One region of the Nocardia sp. CDC153 genome, then DNA from elsewhere that is predicted to be linked to it. Evidence: riboswitches for the same ligand, from Rfam matches in the RefSeq annotation. Region 1 holds a riboswitch; the other holds the start of a gene.

The links. Region 1 has a riboswitch for ZMP and ZTP ahead of glyA (serine hydroxymethyltransferase). Riboswitches for the same ligand answer to the same signal wherever they lie in the genome.
Region 2: it holds a riboswitch for ZMP and ZTP, as region 1 does, so the genes downstream of both, VMT65_RS32760 (hypothetical protein) here and glyA (serine hydroxymethyltransferase) in region 1, are expected to answer to the same signal.

Annotation. Positions count from the first base shown of each region.
Region 1 covers NZ_JAYKYU010000001.1:733,279-742,566, forward strand. Annotated here, with positions in the region: gene VMT65_RS03305 (adenylate/guanylate cyclase domain-containing protein) at 1-1,082, opposite strand, end outside; gene trhA (PAQR family membrane homeostasis protein TrhA) at 1,163-1,891, opposite strand; gene VMT65_RS03315 (isoprenyl transferase) at 2,094-2,873, shown strand; gene VMT65_RS03320 (hypothetical protein) at 3,055-3,660, shown strand; gene coaA (type I pantothenate kinase) at 3,657-4,589, opposite strand; gene VMT65_RS03330 (DUF885 domain-containing protein) at 4,986-6,182, shown strand; ZMP/ZTP riboswitch at 6,286-6,370, shown strand; gene glyA (serine hydroxymethyltransferase) at 6,478-7,773, shown strand; gene VMT65_RS03340 (NADP-dependent oxidoreductase) at 7,996-8,916, shown strand; gene VMT65_RS03345 (hypothetical protein) at 8,939-9,211, opposite strand; gene VMT65_RS03350 (DUF488 domain-containing protein) at 9,234-9,288, shown strand, end outside.
Region 2 covers NZ_JAYKYU010000006.1:515,118-524,405, reverse strand. Annotated here, with positions in the region: gene VMT65_RS32795 (NAD(P)/FAD-dependent oxidoreductase) at 165-1,679, opposite strand; gene VMT65_RS32790 (rubredoxin) at 1,676-1,861, opposite strand; gene VMT65_RS32785 (rubredoxin) at 1,851-2,042, opposite strand; gene VMT65_RS32780 (alkane 1-monooxygenase) at 2,042-3,265, opposite strand; gene VMT65_RS32775 (TetR family transcriptional regulator) at 3,359-3,985, shown strand; gene VMT65_RS32770 (GMC family oxidoreductase) at 4,011-5,927, opposite strand; gene VMT65_RS32765 (pyridoxamine 5'-phosphate oxidase family protein) at 6,080-6,559, shown strand; ZMP/ZTP riboswitch at 6,672-6,751, shown strand; gene VMT65_RS32760 (hypothetical protein) at 6,780-7,757, shown strand; gene VMT65_RS32755 (FAD-dependent monooxygenase) at 7,815-9,288, opposite strand, start outside.

The DNA of each region.
Region 1 (9,288 bases):
AGCCCGTGATTGTCCTCGGTGGCCGCCACCACGGTGGACAGCAGCCGATTGAGCTTGGCCACGAACTCGTGTGGCGCGAGCTCGGTGGCCATGGCGACCGATCCGGTCACATCCACGAAAAGCGCTGTCACCACTCGCATATCGCCGCTCAGGTCGGTGGTGGTGCCCGAGAGCGCCCGCTCGGCCACCTCGGTGCCGACGTGGCGCCCGAACACGGTCCGCATGCGTTCGCGCTCACTGAGATTGGCGGCCAGCTCGTTCACCGAATGCTCGAGCCGCCCGATCTCGCTGGTGCTGTTGATGGTCACCCGGGCGTCGAGATCCCCGCGCGCGATCCGATCCAACGCGTCCCGCAGCGTGTGCATGGGCGTGGCCACCGCCCGCGCCAGCGCCGCCGTCGCCACCACGCCCGCGGACAGCCCGACGATCGCCATGTAGATGCCGGTCCGAATCCGGTCCTGGGTATCGGTCGTCGGATCGGCCAGCACCGTGATCAACATGAACAGCGGCACCGCCCCCGCCACCGCGAAGGTGACCAGCACCCGGGCCAGCACGGTATTGCTCCAGTGCGCGGTCTCGTCGAGCACCTCCGCGACCACCGGAATCGTCGGCCGAATGAGCCGATCCACGATCAGGAACGTGAGGGCCGCCGACTCCAGCCCACCGAGGGTGAACATGGACAGCACCACCGGGAAGCTGCGTTCCTCGGTGGCGTGCGAGAAGATCGCGGCCGCCACGACCACGCCGGGCAGCCAGATGGCCAGCGCCCGCAGGGTGATCGAGAGCGGCAGTTGCAGTAGGCGTTTCGCCTCGCGGTCGGTGGGCGGGCGGCGCTGATCCAGCCAGCCGAAGTAGTGGCGGCGGTCCCGCACCGCCAGGACGATGCCGACCAGCGCGCCGATCGCCGGATAGATCGACACGGAGACGAAGGTGCTCATCCAATGCGACCCGAGTCGGCTCAGGAATCCGCTCAGGAACAGTTCGGTGGTGATCACCGCGAGGCCGCCGAGATTGCACGCCATGACGACAGCCGACAGACCCCCACGCGCGCGCAGCGCCCACAGGATGAGTCTGCTGGTCACGTCGCAGACTCTAGAGACCTTTCGGCCGGGATTGCACGTTTGTGGGTAATTGCTCAGAGATCAACCGAGCCACCCCGGGATCAACTGAGCAAGACCAACCACACCGCGATGTAATGGCACAGCGCCGCGACCACCGTTGCGGCATGGAAGAACTCGTGATGCCCGAAAACCTCCGGCCACGGATCCGGCCACCGCGAGGCGTAGAGCACCCCGCCCACGCTGTAGGCGATGCCGCCCGCCAACAGCAGGATCACCGGCGTCCAGCCGACATTGCCGATCAGCGTCCCCGCCACCGGCACGATGGCCCAACCCAGCAGCAGATACAGCGGCACCCCGACCCAGCGAGGAGCGGTGGGCCACAGCATCTTCAGCGCGACCCCGGCCAGCGCCCCCGCCCACACGATCGACAGCAGCACGGTCCCGGCCGCACCGCGCACCCCGAGCAGCGCGAACGGCGTGTAACTGCCCGCGATGAAAAGGAAGATCATCGAATGATCGGCCCGCTTCATCCACATCCGCGTCCGATCGGTCTTCCAATTCACCCGGTGATAGGTCGCACTGATCCCGAACACTCCGCACACCGTGATCGCGTACACCAGCGTCGACCAGGCCGCCGTCGCCGACACCGTGGTCGCAGCGGACACCAGCACGATCCCCGCGATCGCGGCCACGCCCACTGCCCAGGCGTGAATCCACCCGCGCATGCGGGGTTTGATCAGTGCCAGTTCTTCCCGAACTGTCCCGAGTTCTTCGCGGACCGTCGCCAGGACGTCCGCCACCGGGGCGGTGGGCGGCATAGTGTCGGACATTGGTTACCTCCTGAGTAACCTACGGTACCGTAGGTTTTCTTCGATGTGTGAGGCGACTACTGATTTCGTTGCGATGGGGGTAACTCGTCGGGTACGTCCAAAATCGGTGTCGGTGCTGACCGCCGGTCCGGTGCGAAAGGTGCGACGGCTCTTTCGACCGGCAAAAGGCGCGGGGAGGCGGGCAGGGCGTAGGGTTGCGGCCGTGAAGGTTGCGAGTCAGGTGCGTGGGCTCCCATATCGCATATACGAGAAGCGGCTGGCCCAGCAGCTGGCGGGCAAACAGCATCCGCGGCATGTTGCCGTCATGTGCGACGGCAATCGGCGCTGGGCCCGGGAGAACGGGTTCAGTGACATCAGCCACGGCCATCGGGTCGGCGCGCTGAAGATCGCCGAACTCGTCGGGTGGTGCGGCGAGGCGGGCATCGAGATGGTGACCCTCTACCTGCTCTCCACCGAGAACCTGCGGCGCGACTCCGACGAACTCGAGACCCTCTTCGAGGTCATCACCGACGTCGTCGACGAACTGTCTGCGCCGGAACAGAATTGGAGCGTCCGCATTGTCGGCGCGCTCGACCAGCTGCCCGCCGAGATGGCCCGGCGGCTGAGCGAGGCGGCCAAGTCCACCGAGGGTCGCACCGGCGTGCACGTGAATGTCGCCATCGGCTACGGCGGCCGCCAGGAGATCGCCGACGCGGTGCGCTCGCTGGTCCGCCAGGAGATGGACGCGGGGGAGACCGGCGAGGATCTGGTGCAGTCCATCACCGTGGACGCCATCGGCCAGCACCTCTACACCTCCGGGCAGCCCGATCCCGATCTCGTCATCCGCACCTCCGGTGAGCAGCGGCTCTCGGGATTCCTGTTGTGGCAGAGCGCCTATTCCGAGATCTGGTTCACCGAGGCGTACTGGCCGGAATTCCGGCGCGTGGATTTCCTGCGGGCCCTGCGTGATTACGCGGCCCGGCACCGCCGCTTCGGGGTCTGATCAACTCTGAAATCTCGAGAATCAGATGGCTGTGCAACAGCCGCTCAACGGTTCCATTGCAGTGCAATGTGTTCCGGGTTCGCCGTAACCTTGCTCGCGTACCGTCGGAATGCATGAGCGAGCGCAGCGAGCGAACAAAAGGCACAGCCGAGCCTCGCTCGTGCCGGAGCGGAGCGGAGGCATGAGCGAGCTGTACGAGGGGCAGGGTGGCCCCGCGGAAACCCAGGTCGCGGCGGTGCCGTACATCAGCTACGAGGCGTTCGGGCGCGCCTTTCTCGAATACGCCGCCTCGCCCGAGCGGATAGCCGGGGCTTTCGAGAAACTCACGGGGGAGGCCTTCGAATTCGGGCCCATCGGAGCCGGTCCGGGCAAGCTCGCGAAACTCTCGGCCACCGTGCGGCTCGGCCAGCCCCGGCTGAAACGCGATGTGGACGACATCATTTCGTTCGACCTGGTGATCCCGCTCAAGGTGGATCTGCTCATCGATCTGGCGGTGGATCGCTATCCGTTCCGCGTGGACGGCACCATTCACCTGCACCTGACCGTGCGGACCGCCGAACCGCTGCGGGTGCTTATCGAAATCGACGAGCCGCAGCCCAGCAATGTGCGCATCAATGTCGCCAGCGCCACGCGACGCGGCGAACTCCTGCGCATCATCGCCAGCGTCGACCACGAGATTCGCCGCTTCGTGGCGCGCTACATCGCCACGGAGATCTGCAAACCGCACATTCAGGCCGCGACCGATATCGACGTCGCCGCCAGACTCGATGCGGCTTGGCGGCTTTAGAGCTTCCGCAGGCGCAATCGGTTGATGGAGTGGTCGGCATCCTTGCGCAGCACCAGGGTCGCGCGCGGCCGGGTCGGCAGGATGTTCTCCACCAGATTCGGCCGGTTGATGTTGTGCCAGATCTCCTTGGCCTGGTTGACCGCTTCCTGCTCGTTGAAGTTCGCGTAGTGGTGGAAGTGCGAATTCGGGTCCTGGAAGGCGGTCTTCTGCAGCGACAGGAAGCGCTGCACATACCAGTTCTCGATGTCCTCGATGCGCGCGTCCACGTAGACCGAGAAGTCGAACAGGTCCGAGACCATGAGGCGGGGACCGGTCTGCAGCACATTGAGGCCCTCGACAATGAGAATGTCGGGCTGGCGCACGCAGTGGTATTCGCCGGGCACGATGTCGTAGGCGATGTGCGAATACACCGGCGCACACACCTCGTGCGCACCGGATTTCACCTCGGTGACGAAGCGCAGCAGCTTGCGGCGGTCGTAGGACTCCGGGAAACCCTTGCGGTGCATGATGCCGCGGCGGGTGAGTTCGGCTGTCGGGTAGAGGAATCCGTCGGTGGTGACCAGATCCACGCGCGGATGGTGGTCCCAGCGCGCCAGGAGCGCCTGCAGCACACGCGCGGTGGTGGACTTGCCGACCGCCACCGAGCCCGCCACACCGATGACGAACGGGACCTGACGGTCGGGATGGGTCTCGCCGAGGAAGGTGGCGGTGGCGGCGAACAGGCGCTGCCGCGCCGCGACCTGCAGATGGATGAGACGAGCCAGAGGCAGATAGACCTCCGCGACCTCCTCGAGGTCGATCTGCTCACCCAGGCCGCGCAGGCCGATCAGTTCTTCCTCGGTGAGCACCAGGGGAGTCGACTTTCGCAGGGTGCGCCACTGCTTGCGGTCGAATTCCACATACGGGCTGGGCTCGCTCATCCGTGCCATTACTCGTGTCCCCGCGTCCGGCGTGCTCGGGTCGGCCGACAACAACAGCTCTCGGGAAGCCGCATCGTCGCCGTGCCCGGCGATCCGGCCAACACTCCACGCATAGCCGAATTGTGCTCGGCCTCAACATCCGGGTGAACACCAGGTATTGCTACTCGCGGGTAACCAGAGTGGGATAGGCCACATCACAACCGCCCGGTTGGGCCGATAAGCCTGCACTACAAGCGGATTCGACCCGACGTGCCCCGTCATTCCGGCGCGCTTTTGGCCGGAATCCACCGTGGATCCCGGCCAAAAGCATGCCGGGATGACGAAAGGGGCATGCCGGGATGACGGAAGGGAGCGGTGGGCTGGGATGACGGGGCGGGGGTGTTGGGGATCGCATAGGGTCGGGGGATGGCAGCGCATCCCTTGGTGACCGAATATCTGCGGCTCGGACTGGCATTCGATCGGCTCGAAGAGGGGTTCGTCGACGCCTATACCGGTGATCCGGCATTGCGGCGCGAGGTGGAGAACGCGCCCGCACCGGAGCCGCGGGATCTCGCGAATCGGGCGGCCGCGCTGCGGAAGGAGCTGCCCGAGGCCGGGCTTTCGGCGGAGCGGGTGGAATTTCTCGAGGCGCATCTGCGTGCCCTCGAATGCTCGGGGCGCAAATTCGCGGGGGAGGACATCAACTTCGTCGATGAGGTGCGCGCCTACTTCGATGTGGATATCGCGCCCGGCGACACCGAGGATTACCGCGAGGCGCACCGACAGTTGGACGAGGTGCTGCCCGGCGACGGCCCGCTGCTGGATCGCATTACCGCGCACCGGCGTCAGGACGAGATTCCGCCGGAGCGGTTGAAGGAGTGCGTGGCCGCGTTCTCGAGCGCATTGCGCGAGTTGGTGCGCGAGCGGTATCCGCTGCCGGACAACGAGCACGTGGAATACGAAGTCGTGGGCGACAAGCCGTGGTCGGGCTTCAACTACTACCTGGGCAACTACCAGTCCCGGGTGGCCATCAATTCCGATCTCAAGCAGCACATGTCGCAGCTGCCGCACCTGATCGCGCACGAGTCCTACCCGGGCCATCACACCGAGCACTGCCGCAAGGAGGCCGGACTGGTCGGGGCCGGGCAGGACGAGCAGACGCTGTTCGTGGTCAACACCCCGCAGTGCCTGATGGCCGAGGGCCTGGCGGATCTGGCCCTGAAGTCGATCGTCGGCCCGGGCTGGGGCCGCTGGGCGCAGGAGGTCTACGCCGATCTCGGCCTGCGCTTCGATGGCGAACGCGCCGAACGGATTTCGACCGCCTCGGCGAACCTGCTCGGCGTGCGCCAGGACGCGGCCCTGCTGCTGCACGACCGCCGCCGCGGCCCCGACGAGGTGGCCGAGTTCATGCAGCGCTGGAGCCTGATCACCCCCGAGCGCGCCACCCAGTCCCTGCGCTTCCTGTCCTCCCCGCTGTGGCGCGCCTACATCTCCACCTACGTCGAGGGCTACCGACTCCTCGGCGGCTGGCTCGATCGCGCCGCCGATCCCGCCGACCGCTCCGACCGCTTCGGTCGCCTCCTCGACGAACCCCTCACCCCCGGCGCGATTCGCCGCATGTGAGAAGCAAACTCCCTACACGGTTCCGTGCGGCCAGCATGACCACCGGGTGCGGAGGGTGTAGTGGCCGGGGGCGGGGGTGGGATGGTGGCCGGGGCCTATAGGATGGGCGGACCGCGACTGGCGCACTCGAGGTGGAAGCAACCACCGGGAAGCACCGAAGTCCGGCACCGCGCGCCTGGGTGCCTGGCGATCCCCGATCACATTCGGGGTACCCGGAAGACGGAGGTGCTGCGCCATGAGCGACACACACAACCCCTTGATCGGCGCGTCCGCATCGGACAATAGACTCGGCGGCGTGACCCAGACGAGCGCCTCTGTCAACAGCCAGTCCCTCGCCGAACTCGATCCCGAAGTCGCTTCCGCGATGGGCGGCGAGCTCGCTCGCCAGCGCGACACCCTCGAGATGATCGCCTCGGAGAACTTCGTGCCGCGCGCGGTGCTGCAGGCGCAGGGCAGTGTGCTCACCAACAAGTACGCCGAGGGCTACCCGGGCCGCCGCTACTACGGCGGCTGCGAGAACGTCGACATCGTCGAGGATCTGGCGCGTGCCCGCGTCACCGAACTGTTCGGCGCGGAATACGCCAACGTGCAGCCGCATTCGGGTGCGCAGGCCAACGCGGCCGTGCTGCACGCGCTGATGACCCCGGGCGAGAAGCTGCTGGGCCTGGACCTCGCGCACGGCGGCCACCTCACCCACGGCATGCGCCTGAACTTCTCGGGCAAGCTGTACGAGGTGCACGCCTACGGCGTCTCCAAGGAAGACCACCGCGTCGACATGGACGAGGTGCGCAAGCTTGCCAAGGAGACCCGCCCGAAGGTGATCGTCGCCGGCTGGTCGGCCTACCCGCGGCACCTGGACTTCGCGGCCTTCCGCGAGATCGCCGACGAGGTCGGCGCGTACCTGTGGGTCGACATGGCGCACTTCGCGGGACTCGTTGCCGCGGGCCTGCACCCGTCGCCGGTCCCGCACGCGCACGTGGTGTCCTCCACCGTGCACAAGACCCTCGGCGGCCCGCGCTCCGGCCTGATCCTGGCCAAGGAGGAGTTCGCCAAGAAGCTGAACTCCGCGGTGTTCCCGGGCCAGCAGGGCGGCCCGCTCATGCACGCCATCGCCGCCAAGGCCGTGGCCTTCAAGATCGCGGCGGGTGCCGAGTTCGCCGAGCGCCAGCAGCGCACGCTGTCCGGCGCGAAGATCATCGCCGAGCGTCTGACCCAGGCCGACGCCCAGGCCAAGGGCGTCACCGTGCTCACCGGCGGCACCGACGTGCACCTGGTCCTGGTCGACCTGCGCAACTCGCAGCTCGACGGCCAGCAGGGTGAGGATCTCCTGCACGAAATCGGAATCACCGTGAACCGCAATGCCGTTCCGTTCGACCCGCGCCCGCCGATGGTCACCTCCGGCCTGCGCATCGGCACCCCGGCCCTGGCCACCCGCGGCTTCGGCGACGAGCAGTTCACCGAGGTCGCCGAGATCATCGCGGCCGCCCTGACCGGCTCGGCCGACCTGGATTCGCTGCGTCAGCGCGTCTCCAAGCTGGCCCAGGAGTTCCCGCTCTACGACGGCCTCGAGGACTGGAAGCTGCTCGGCTGAGCTTCCACCGAAAGACCAAGAGCCCGCCGCGATCTCATGATCGCGGCGGGCTCTCGCTTTTGCGGACCAGGCCGAACCACGTGCTGGCCGAGATTCCAGTCGGTCCGCGCGGGGACGATTCTGCGCCGCGCCGAGCGGGCGGCGCGCGGCGTCATCGGTGTCAGCCGGGTCCTCCGGTGGAACTCCTCCGGAAAGGAAGCGTCTAAGGAAAGAGGAGTGGTCATGGCCGAGGCGGTCAGGTTCGACGAGTACGGCGATCTGAATGTGCTGCGGGTGGTGGAGGTTCCGGAGCCGACGGCGGGGCCGGGGGAGGTGGTGGTGCGGGTCGTCAGCGCGGGGATCAATCCGGGGGAGTCGGCCATTCGGTCCGGGGCGCTGCGCGAGCGGTGGCCGACCACGTTTCCGTCGGGGCAGGGCAGTGATTTCGCGGGGCGCGTGGTGGCGGTCGGGGACGGGGTGAGCGCGATCGCGGTGGGCCAAGAGGTCATCGGGTTCACCAATGAGCGGGCCTCGCACGCCACGCATGTGCGGGTACCGGCGGATCAGGTGACGCCCAAGCCTGAGCCGGTGTCGTGGGATGCGGCGGGGGCGCTGTTCGTCGCGGGCACAACGGCTTTCGCGGCGGTCCGCGCGGTGGAGGCGGACAAGGGCGACGTAGTGGCCGTCTCGGGCGCGGCCGGCGGGGTGGGATCGATTGTGGTGCAATTGCTTCGCGAGCGCGGCGCGTCCGTGATCGGCATCGCCGGTCCCTCGAATCAGGACTGGCTGCGCGAAAAGGGTGTGATTCCAGTCGTTTACGGCGACAGCCTGGCCGAGCGGCTGCACGCCGCCGCGCCGGGCGGACTGGACGCCTTCATCGACACCTACGGTTCGGGCTACGTCGAGCTGGCGATCGATCTCGGCGTGAAACCCGAGCGCATCGACACCATCATCGATGTCGACGCCGTCCGGCGCTTCGGGGTCAAATTCGAGGGCACCGCGGCCGCCGACACCATCGACGTGGTGGCCGAACTCGCCGACCTCATCGCCGCGGGCCGCCTCGAAATCCCCATTGCCGCAACCTATCCCCTCGCCGAGGTGCGCGACGCCTTCCGGGAGCTGGAACGCCGCCACACCCGCGGCAAGATCGTGCTGCGCCCGTGAGCCGAGCCGCCCGGTAACCGAATCAGGCGTGCTTGCGCAGGTATTCCGCGTACATCGGCCGGAGCACCTCGCCGATCTTGCCCTCGCCCGCGTGGGCGTAGTCGTCCAGGATGGGCAGCACGTACTTGATGTCGGCCTCGCTCTCGCCGATATCCCCGGCGGCGGCCTCGGCGGCCGGGATGGATTTCAGCAGCTCCCACAGGAACTTGATGTCGCCGCGGCGCGCGGCCAGCTTCACCGCGCGATCGTGCAGTTCCTTGGTGGGCAGACTCTCTAGATCCGTGGTTTCGGCCATGGGCTCGACTGTAATGGAGGACATGGCACAGCAACCGAGGTACCGGGTCAAGCGCGTGTACGACGCCCCCGACGCGG
Region 2 (9,288 bases), on a different contig from region 1:
CGGAGGGCGTGAGCTGGGGAATGATACGCGCGCCGCGCGAATAGCCCTTCCTACCAGCCACTTTCAGCAATGGGTCGGCAAATGCGAAATGCCGCTGGACCATTGGGCGGTTCAGCGGCATTTCGGATTTTGCGAGCTATTAGCTCAACTGCGGGCGCTCGCCCTCACGACTGTCCGGACAGTGTGAGCACCGCTGCGAGCGGGCGAGATTCGTCGGCGCAGGCCCCGCTGTCGAGGACCGCACCACGGGCCATCAGATCGCGAGCCGCACGAAATTCGGCCGCCCGGCCCAGGGCCACAACACCGGTCATGCGCCCCTCGCACAGGCCGATCACCGTGGCGTCGCCGGACTCGACGCTGCCCCTCACGATCTGCTCGTCATCGGCCCGAATACGGCCAGCGAACTGGATGTTTCGTCCATACTGCATGGACCAGCCCCACGGGATATCCGCAACCGCCCGTGGCTTCCCGAGCATGGACCGGGCAGCCGCCGCACCCTGCGACTGCGCGCTGTTCCAATGCTCGTCCCGCCGGTACTCCCCCGCCTCCGGATCGAACCGGCTCGCGACATCGCCCGCCGCGTAAACCCCGGCAGCCGATGTCCGATAGTGTTCATCCACCCGAATTCCGTCCGCGACAGCCAGTCCCGCAGCCTCGGCGAGAAAAGTGTCCGGGACAGATCCGATCGCCACCAGCACAGCGGCCGTATTCCAGGCCCTGCCGTCCGCCGCCGCCGCGACCACCCGCACCCCGCCGTATCCCAGATGCGTCAGCAGCACATCGGTATGTATCGCGACCCCGTTGTCCGCGTGCAGCTTCCGCACGAACTCACCGACAACCGGCGGCGCGACCCGCTCCAACGGCAACCCCGCCGCGTCCACCACCGTGACTTCGACCCCCAAACCGCGCGCGGTAGCCGCAACTTCGCACCCGATGAGCCCGGCCCCGACAATCAGCAGCGACCCACCCCGCCCAATCGCCTCCCGCAGGACCTCCGCATCCGCCCGGCCACGCAGGGTCAGGATCCGCTCGGCCACACCTACGCTGCCGTAACCGCCACGGATAGTGGCACTTTCGACCCGCTGGGTGGCTGCGGTACCCTCCGCGGCGATCCCGGCACCCCTGCGGCCGAGATTGCCGCGCACGGCCATCGGATCAGAGCCCGGGTATACGCGACCCACCGCGCCGAACCCGGCAGCGAGCGGGGTCCGGGATCGATCGGACAGGTCCGCCGCACCCGGTTCCTCACTCGCCACTCCGCGCCGTCCTGTCGGTATATCCGCACGCGCCACTGTCGGATCGGTCTCGGCCACGGCCGGATCGGTAGCGAGGGTCAATGCGCGGGGGCGGGCGCCGGTCGCGAGGAGCAGGCTGTCGTAACCGATCGCGGTGCCGTCGGCGAGCCAGACCAGGGCCGGGGCGGGGTCGATGGATTCGACTGTTGTTCCGGTGCGCAGGTCGATGTTGTGGTCGCGCCAGAAGGTGGTGGGCTGCAGGAGGGTTCGGGATTCGTCGGCCGTGCCCGCGAGGATTTCCTTCGAGACCACGGGGCGGCGGTAGGGCAGGTGGGGTTCCGCGCCGAGGAGGACGATGTCGCCCGTGTAGCCCTCGGCGCGGAGGGTGCGGGCGGCGGTGGTGCCCGCTATGCCCGCGCCCACGATGACGATGCGGCCCTTCACGTGCGGCTGACCTCGACCATCTCGAAGTCGGATTTGGCTGCGCCGCAATCCGGGCAGGACCAGTCGTCGGGGATGTCGGACCAGCGGGTGCCGGGGGCGATGCCGTCCTCGGGCCAGCCGAGGGCCTCGTCGTATTCGAAGCCGCACTGCAGGCAGCGGAAGAGTTTGTAGTCAGGGTTCACGGCGGTGTCCTGTCGGGATGGTGGTGGGTTCGAAGTCCTGCTTTTCGCGCACGCCGCAGTCGGGGCAGCACCAGTCGTCGGGGACCGCGGACCAAGGGGTTCCGGCCGGGAAGCCTTCGCGCGGTGCGCCTTTGGCCTCGTCGTAGATGTAGTCGCACACGGGACAGCGGTAGGCGGGCATCAGGCCACCCCGTACTTGGCCAGCACGCGGTTCCGCTTGCCGGGCTGGATGTTCACGCGCGTGATGTCGCCGGAGTAGTGCTCGAGCACCCGGTGATCCATCACCTTGCGCCACAGTGGCGGGAAGTATGCCAGCGAGATCATGCTGGCGTAGCCGCTGGGCAGATTCGGTGCGCCGTCCATGCTGCGCAGGATCTGGTAGCGGCGAGTGGGATTCGCGTGATGGTCGCTGTGCCGCTGCAGGTGGTAGAGGAAGATGTTGGTGACGATGTGGTCGGAGTTCCAGCTGTGTTCGGGGGTGCAACGCTCGTAGCGTCCACTGGCCAGCTGCTGGCGCAGCAGCCCGTAGTGCTCGAGGTAGTTGACGGTCTCCAGGAGGGTGAAGCCGTACACCGCCTGAATCACCAACCAGGGCAGGATCGTCGGGCCGAACGCCGCGACCAGCGCGCCCCACAGCACGATCGACATCAGCCACGCGTTGAGCACGTCATTGCGAATCGTCCACGGCCGCTTGCCGAGTCGCTCCAGCCGCTTGGCCTCCAACTCCCACGACGAGCGCAGGCTCCCCCACACGCTGCGCGGCAGGAACGCCCAGAAGGTCTCGGCGAATCGGGCGCTGGCCGGGTCCTCGGGCGTGGCCACCCGCACGTGGTGGCCGCGATTGTGCTCGATGTAGAAGTGGCCGTAGAAGGTCTGCGCGAGGGTGATTTTCGACAGCCACCGCTCCAATTCGTCCTTCTTGTGGCCGAGTTCGTGCGCGGTATTGATGCCGACGCCGCCCATCACGCCCATGCTCAGGGCCAGGCCGAGCTTGGAGATCACACCGAGCCCATCGTCGATGCCCAGCCAGGACAGGTTGCCCGCGGTCCACAGGTAGCAGGCGAAGGTCAGGCTCAACAGCTGGAACGGGATGTAGGCGTAGGTGCAGTACCGGTAGTACTTGTCGTTCTCCAGGTACTCCATCACCTCGTCGGGCGGGTTCTGGCCGTCCGGGCCGAAGAAGCGGTCCAGCACCGGAAGCAGGCCGTAGACCAGCAGCGGGCCGATCCACCACAACACCGGGGACACGGCATCGAGGCCGATTTCATTGCAGGCCCAGACCAGCGCGGTGGCCAGGAACAGGGCGGTCGGCGGCACCAGGCCGAACAACCAGAGATAGCGCTTGCGATCACGCCACTGCGGGCGCGCGGAAGCCTCCGACTCTCGACTGCGAGACGTCGTCATTGCCGAACTCCTAGCGTTTACACTTTCCGAAGAACTGTATTCATTAGATACATGCTCGACTAGTCTGTCAATGAAGGGACGAAAGGCGAGCTCATGTACGATCGGGGCGTGGTGGACGCGCCGAACTTCCAGACCGAGATGCGACAGCTGCTGCGCGAGCGGATCATCGACGCCGGGCGGCGCATCGTCGTCACCGAGGGGTGGGGCGCGGTGAACATGTCGCGGCTGGCCAAAGAGGTGGGCGTGAGTCGGCCGGTGCTCTACAAGGAGTTCGGCAACAAGCACGAACTGGCCGAGGTGGTCATCCAGCAGGAGGTCGACGGCTTCCTGGTGGGCATTGCCGAGAGTCTGGCCGCGCATCCGACGGATGTGGCAGCGGGGTTTACGGCGGCGGTCGAATACACCCTGCGGACGGGTGCCGACAACACCTTGCTCAAGGCGGTGCTGGCCGGACGATCTGCGACCGACACCGCGCTATTGCCGGTGCTGATGACCGAGACCGAACCGGTGCTGGGGCGCGCGATCGTCGCGGTCTCGGCCGCGATTCGCGCGCAGTACGGGCTCGCCGGTGTGGCCGACGACGAATTGACCTCCATCACAGAGGTTCTCGTGCGCCTGGCGCTGAGCCATTTGTTCCAGCCCACCGGACCCGTCGACCGGGCGGTCGAGCAGATCCGGCGGGTGATCGTGGGGGCGTTCGGCGCGGCCCTGGGTTCCTAGCCGTGCCGGATTTCTGAGCGTCGATCTATTTCAGGGTGGCGGCGAGTCGGGTGGCGTTCATGTAGGCGATGGCCTCGATGCTGACCATCGGGTTCACGCCCGACGATGTCGGGAAGCAAGAGCCGTCCGCCACAACGATATTCGGCACATCCCAGGTCGCGCCGTCGGGGTTGATGGCCGAGTAGTCGGGTGAGCCGCCCATTCGGGCCGAGCCCATGATGTGTAGTGCGCCCATCGAACATTGCCCTGGCGCGTATCCCGCGGCTTCGGCCTGCTGGGCGAACTCCTCGTGCGAACCGGTCACGCCGGGCTCGTAGGCGACCCCGGCCTGGTGGCCGGAGAAGATGCGCTGTGCGCCCGCGGCCTCGAGAATGCTTGCGGCATTGACGATTCCGGTGTGCATGTGGGCGGCGTCGCGGGCGGAGATGCGATAGCGCACGACGGCCTCACCCTTGCGGTCGGTCTCGACCTTGCCGTGATCACGATCGCGCGTGATGATGCCGACGGCGACGGTATTGGCCAGCTTCAGCATCTGATCCCGATGGGCGGCGGCCCCGGTCCACGCCTGGAACCCGACCGACATGCCCGGTGTCATGGGCCCGGTCTCGTAGATGACGCCGTAGCCCTTGCCGTCCAGGTCGCGATCCTGCTTGGAGTAGCGGGTCTGCATGCCGCCCTCCCAGGGCCGGATCTCCTCGTCGAAGACACCGAAAACCGCTGTGGCCGGGTGCAATCGGAGGAAGTCGCCGATGGCGCGATTCCCCAGGCCGGAGCGGCGCAGTAGGGCCGGGGTCTGGATCGCACCGGCGGCCACGACCACCGCGCGCGAGCGCACCCACACCGAGTGTCCCGCGGAGGTCACGGCTTCCACGCCGGTGGCGCGGCCATTGTCGACCACGATGCGCCGCACGTCGGTGCCGACGTACAGCCGCGCACCGGCCTCGGCGGCATCGGCCAGCCAGGTCTTCACCACCGACTGCTTGGCCCCGACCCGACAGCCGAAACCACAACGGCCGCATTCAATTCCGGCGTCACATGCCGGTCCGACATTGCGCGGCAGCGGCTCGACATGCCAATCCAGTTTGCGCAGGCCGCGTTCGAGGATCTCGTCACGATGCGAGGCGGGCGAGTGCTCGGTGTTCACACCCAGCCGCGCCACCACGGCCTCGAGCGCATCGGTGTACTCCTGCTCGGCGAACTGCCGCGCGCCGAGGGCGGCCCACTCCTCGCGGACATCGTCGGGGGTGCGGAAAGAGGTCGTCCAGTTGACCACCGTGCCACCGCCGAGCGCCGTACCCGCCACCAATCCGAGCTGCCCCTCGGCCGTCGCGGCGGGGCCGGGAGCGTAGAGCCGCAGGAATCCCTCCTTCTCACCGATGCCGAAGTCCGGATCATCGAGGTATTCGCCGCGTTCCAGCACCACGACATCGAGTCCGGCCTTGGCCAACACCGCGGCGGCCGTCCCGCCGCCCGCGCCCGAACCGATGACGACCACATCGCACTGCACGGTGGTATCGGTATCCGGCCGCTCCGGACTCAGGCCACGTTTCGCTCCCTCAACCGGTCCGAATGCGGGTGGGATGCCGATCCGATCCCACACCGGATTGGTCCCCGTCGGCCCCGGCGTCAGATAGTAGGACGTGACCGCCGCACCCTTGAGCGCCTGAAACAGCGCCCGCTTCTTCTCGATCCGCGAGTTGGCCATCCCCAACAGCCACCGCTCCCGCTCCTCAGCACTCAACCGCGAGAACTTCCTGAACCCCGCCCCATTGATCAGCCCGAACACCCGCGTATCCCACAGCCGCATGAGCAATTCGAACTGCTTACGCTCCGCCTCCCGAGGATTCCGCCCGAGCAACTCGCTCACCGTATCCACCACCCCGAGCTCGGAAGCAGTAAGCAACTCACCCCCATCCCCCGGCGTGAAACTGTCACAAACCATCCCAAGCACGTTAGGCCGCGCCCCATCTGAAGCCATGCCGCCATCATGCGCCACCCACCACCCCCTGTCCCCCCAATTGCCGCCCCCCGCCCTCACTTCCCCCACCACCCACACCAATTAGTCTCGAACAGCCAAACAGAGGGGAAAACCTTGTGACGCTCGAACAACATTGGCCCCAGATTCGCAACACCGTGAACCGCGCCAGCCACTGCGCCATCGCCTCGGTGAACGCCGACGGCACACCGACGGTGACACCCATCGGCACGGTATTCCTGCATGACACCGCAACCGGCTTCTATTTCGATCAGTACACCGAAGTGCTCGGGCGCAATGTAGACGCCGACGCCCGCGTCTGTCTCCTAGCCGTCGATTCCCGGCCGCTGTTCTGGTTCCGCTCCCTACTAACCGGCCGGTTTCCATCCCCGCCCGGGATCCGCCTGTACGGCACGGTGGGCCCGAAGCGCGCGGCCACCGCCGAGGAATTGCGCCGGGTTCGCGATCGGGTGCGAATTCCAGTGCATCTCAAAGGCGGCCGTCTCCTCTGGTCGGATTTCAGCCAGGTTCGAGATCTCACCTTCACCGACTACCGCCCAGTTCGATACCCGCACATGATGTCTCACCTCTGGCAGTGATCGGGTAGATCCGCCCGATTCGTGGGTGCGGCACCGACAGCATCCGCAACTCGAATACCTAGCGCCAAGGCGGCAGTGCTGGCTGGCTGTTGGGCTGATCTTGGGTTAGCGTGTGATCGATCGCGACTGGCGTTGCGTGGGCAGACCACGAGGAAGCGCAGTATCGGAGCGTCGTACGCCTGGGTGCTCCCCATCTCGAGACGAGAGACGGGGTATCGCAATGGAGTTGCGCTACGGCATGAATCCGCATCAAACCGCGCGGGTGGCGGGCGGGGGTGATCACCTTCGAGTGGTGCACGGCTGCGCGTCGATGATCAATTACCTCGACGCGCTCAATGCCTGGCAGCTGGTCGCCGAAGCCGGTCGCGCCGCCGGCCGAGTGGCCGCGGCGTCGTTCAAACACGTGTCCCCGGCCGGCGCGGCGCTGGCCGGGGAGCTCGACGAAACCATGCGTGCGAGTTGGAGATTGGGTGACGGCGCGGTCGGTCCGGTGACCGCCGCCTACGTGCGAGCCCGAGACGCCGATCCACGCTCGTCCTACGGCGACATGATCGCGGTGTCCGAGCCGGTCGATCACGAGCTCGCCGACATGCTGGCCGGGATCGTCTTCGATGGCATCATCGCCCCGGGTTATGCCCCCGGAACCGTTGCTGCCCTGGGCCGCAAGAAGGGCGGGCGGTTCCTTGTCTTCGAGATCGACCCCACCTTCCGGCCACCGGAATCGGAGTCCCGCACAGTCTTTGGTGTCACGCTCGAACAGGACCGAGACAGCGTGCCGATCACCGCAGACCTGCTGCAGGTAGCCGACGGCCAGACCCTCAGCGACAACGCCGTCACCGATGCACTGCTGGGCATGATCACCGCCCGCTACACCCAGTCCAACACCGTCGTCTACGTCCGGGACGGAATGAGCATCGGCGTCGGCGCAGGCCAGCAATCACGCATCGACTGCACGATTCTCGCCGGAAGCAAAGCACGTACCTGGTGGACACGGCGACGCTCCACCAAGCCCTCGGGCATCACTCTCGTCTCCGACGGCTATCTCCCATTCCGCGACAACGTCGACGCCGCCGCCGAACACGGGGTCGAGCTGATCGTCGAACCGGGCGGCTCCCTGCGCTCGGACTCCGTTGCCGAGGCATGCCGCGAACACCGCATCACCCTCGCCCGCACCGGAGTTCGACTCTTCCACCACTAGACAGCCACGACTATCAGAACCGGCCCCACCATCCGGCCGTGTCGATGACAGGGCGGGTTACTCGGGCTGATCGGTGATTTGGGCTGGTGGTTTGGTCGGGTTGCCGAACCAGCGCGACAGTGCCAGACGGAGCGATGTGGTGGCGGTGTCTGTGGGTTGGTCGATATTTGCGGCCCAGGCGATTTGGGCGTCGGGGCGGATCAGCAGGGCGTCGGCGGGGCGGTGATCGGTTGTGGCGGTGTGGAGGTCGACGCGTTGCGGCCATTGTTGGGCGGTCGCACGGATGTCCGGGCGGTCGGCTAGATCCAGGAGCAGCGGTCGTCCGTTGCGCATGAGGTCGGCGACGGTGGTGGCGGATGTGGTGCGCAGGACGAGGTTTGGCGCGAAGGTGCCCGTGAGCGGGTGGTCGGACGGGTCGGGCAGCGGGGTGTGAGCGTCGGTGCCTGCCAGCAGTGCCCCGATGCGCCGTAGCGGCTGTTCGTCGATGAGTAGCTCCTGGAACAGTTCACGCAATGCGATGGCATCGGCGTCGTGTCCGCGGGCCAGCGCCGCCTGAGCCCTGGTCTGCAAAAGAGCACGCGTGCCGACGAGGTGGCGTTCACGGTGGTAGGTGTCCAGTAGGTCGTCGGGTGCCCAGCCGTGGACGGCGGCGGCGAGTTTCCAAGCCAGGTTGACGGCATCGAGCAGGCCGATGTTGAGCGCGGCCCCGCCGGCGGGGAACAGGTGGGCCGCGTCACCGGCCAGGAATACTAGGCGGTCGCGGTATCTTTCGGCTTGGCGTGCCTGGGTGTAGAAGCGCGTCAGCCAGATCGGCTCTCCCAGTGGGAGTTCCGCGCCGAGTACGCGGCGGATGCTGTCACGCAGTTCGGTCAGGGTTACCGGTGCGTCGGGGTCGTATGCGGTGGGGTCGTCTTCGGTGGCCGATACGAGCAGGACTTCGGGGGTGAACGAGGCGAGAGCCAGAACACCGCGGTCGGTTCGGGTGAATCCGCCGCGGAGAGTGCCGAGGCCGGGGACGTCGAGATCGCCGGAGTCGAGCAGGGTGACCGATTCGGGCATCATGACGTGGCCGAGTCGGGTCACCTCCGGATAGGTGTTGCCCGGGAATGGGATACCGGCTTTGTCGCGTATCCGGCTATTGCCGCCGTCGCAGCCCGCGAGGTATCCGGCGGTCAGCTGATACAGCCCGTCGGGCCCGCGGATATCGACGGTCACCGCGAGGTCGTCCTGGACGAACTCGAGCACCTCGTGGCCACGGCGGATGTCGGCACCAAGTTCGGTGGCGCGGGCGGCGAGCAGTTCCTCCAACCGTGGCTGCGGGATCAGCAGCAGATGCAGGGGCGATTCCGTCAGCGGGGTGAAGTCCAGACCTATTCCGCCGAAAGGGAATCCGGGTGCGGGGCCGCTGAAGGAGGAGTGCTCGGCGAACCGCTCGAGCAGGCCGCGGTAGCGCAGCAGTGGCACGATCTGCCCGGCGAGCCCATTGGCTTTCGGGGTGTCGCGGGGTTTCGGTTGCCGTTCCACGATCACC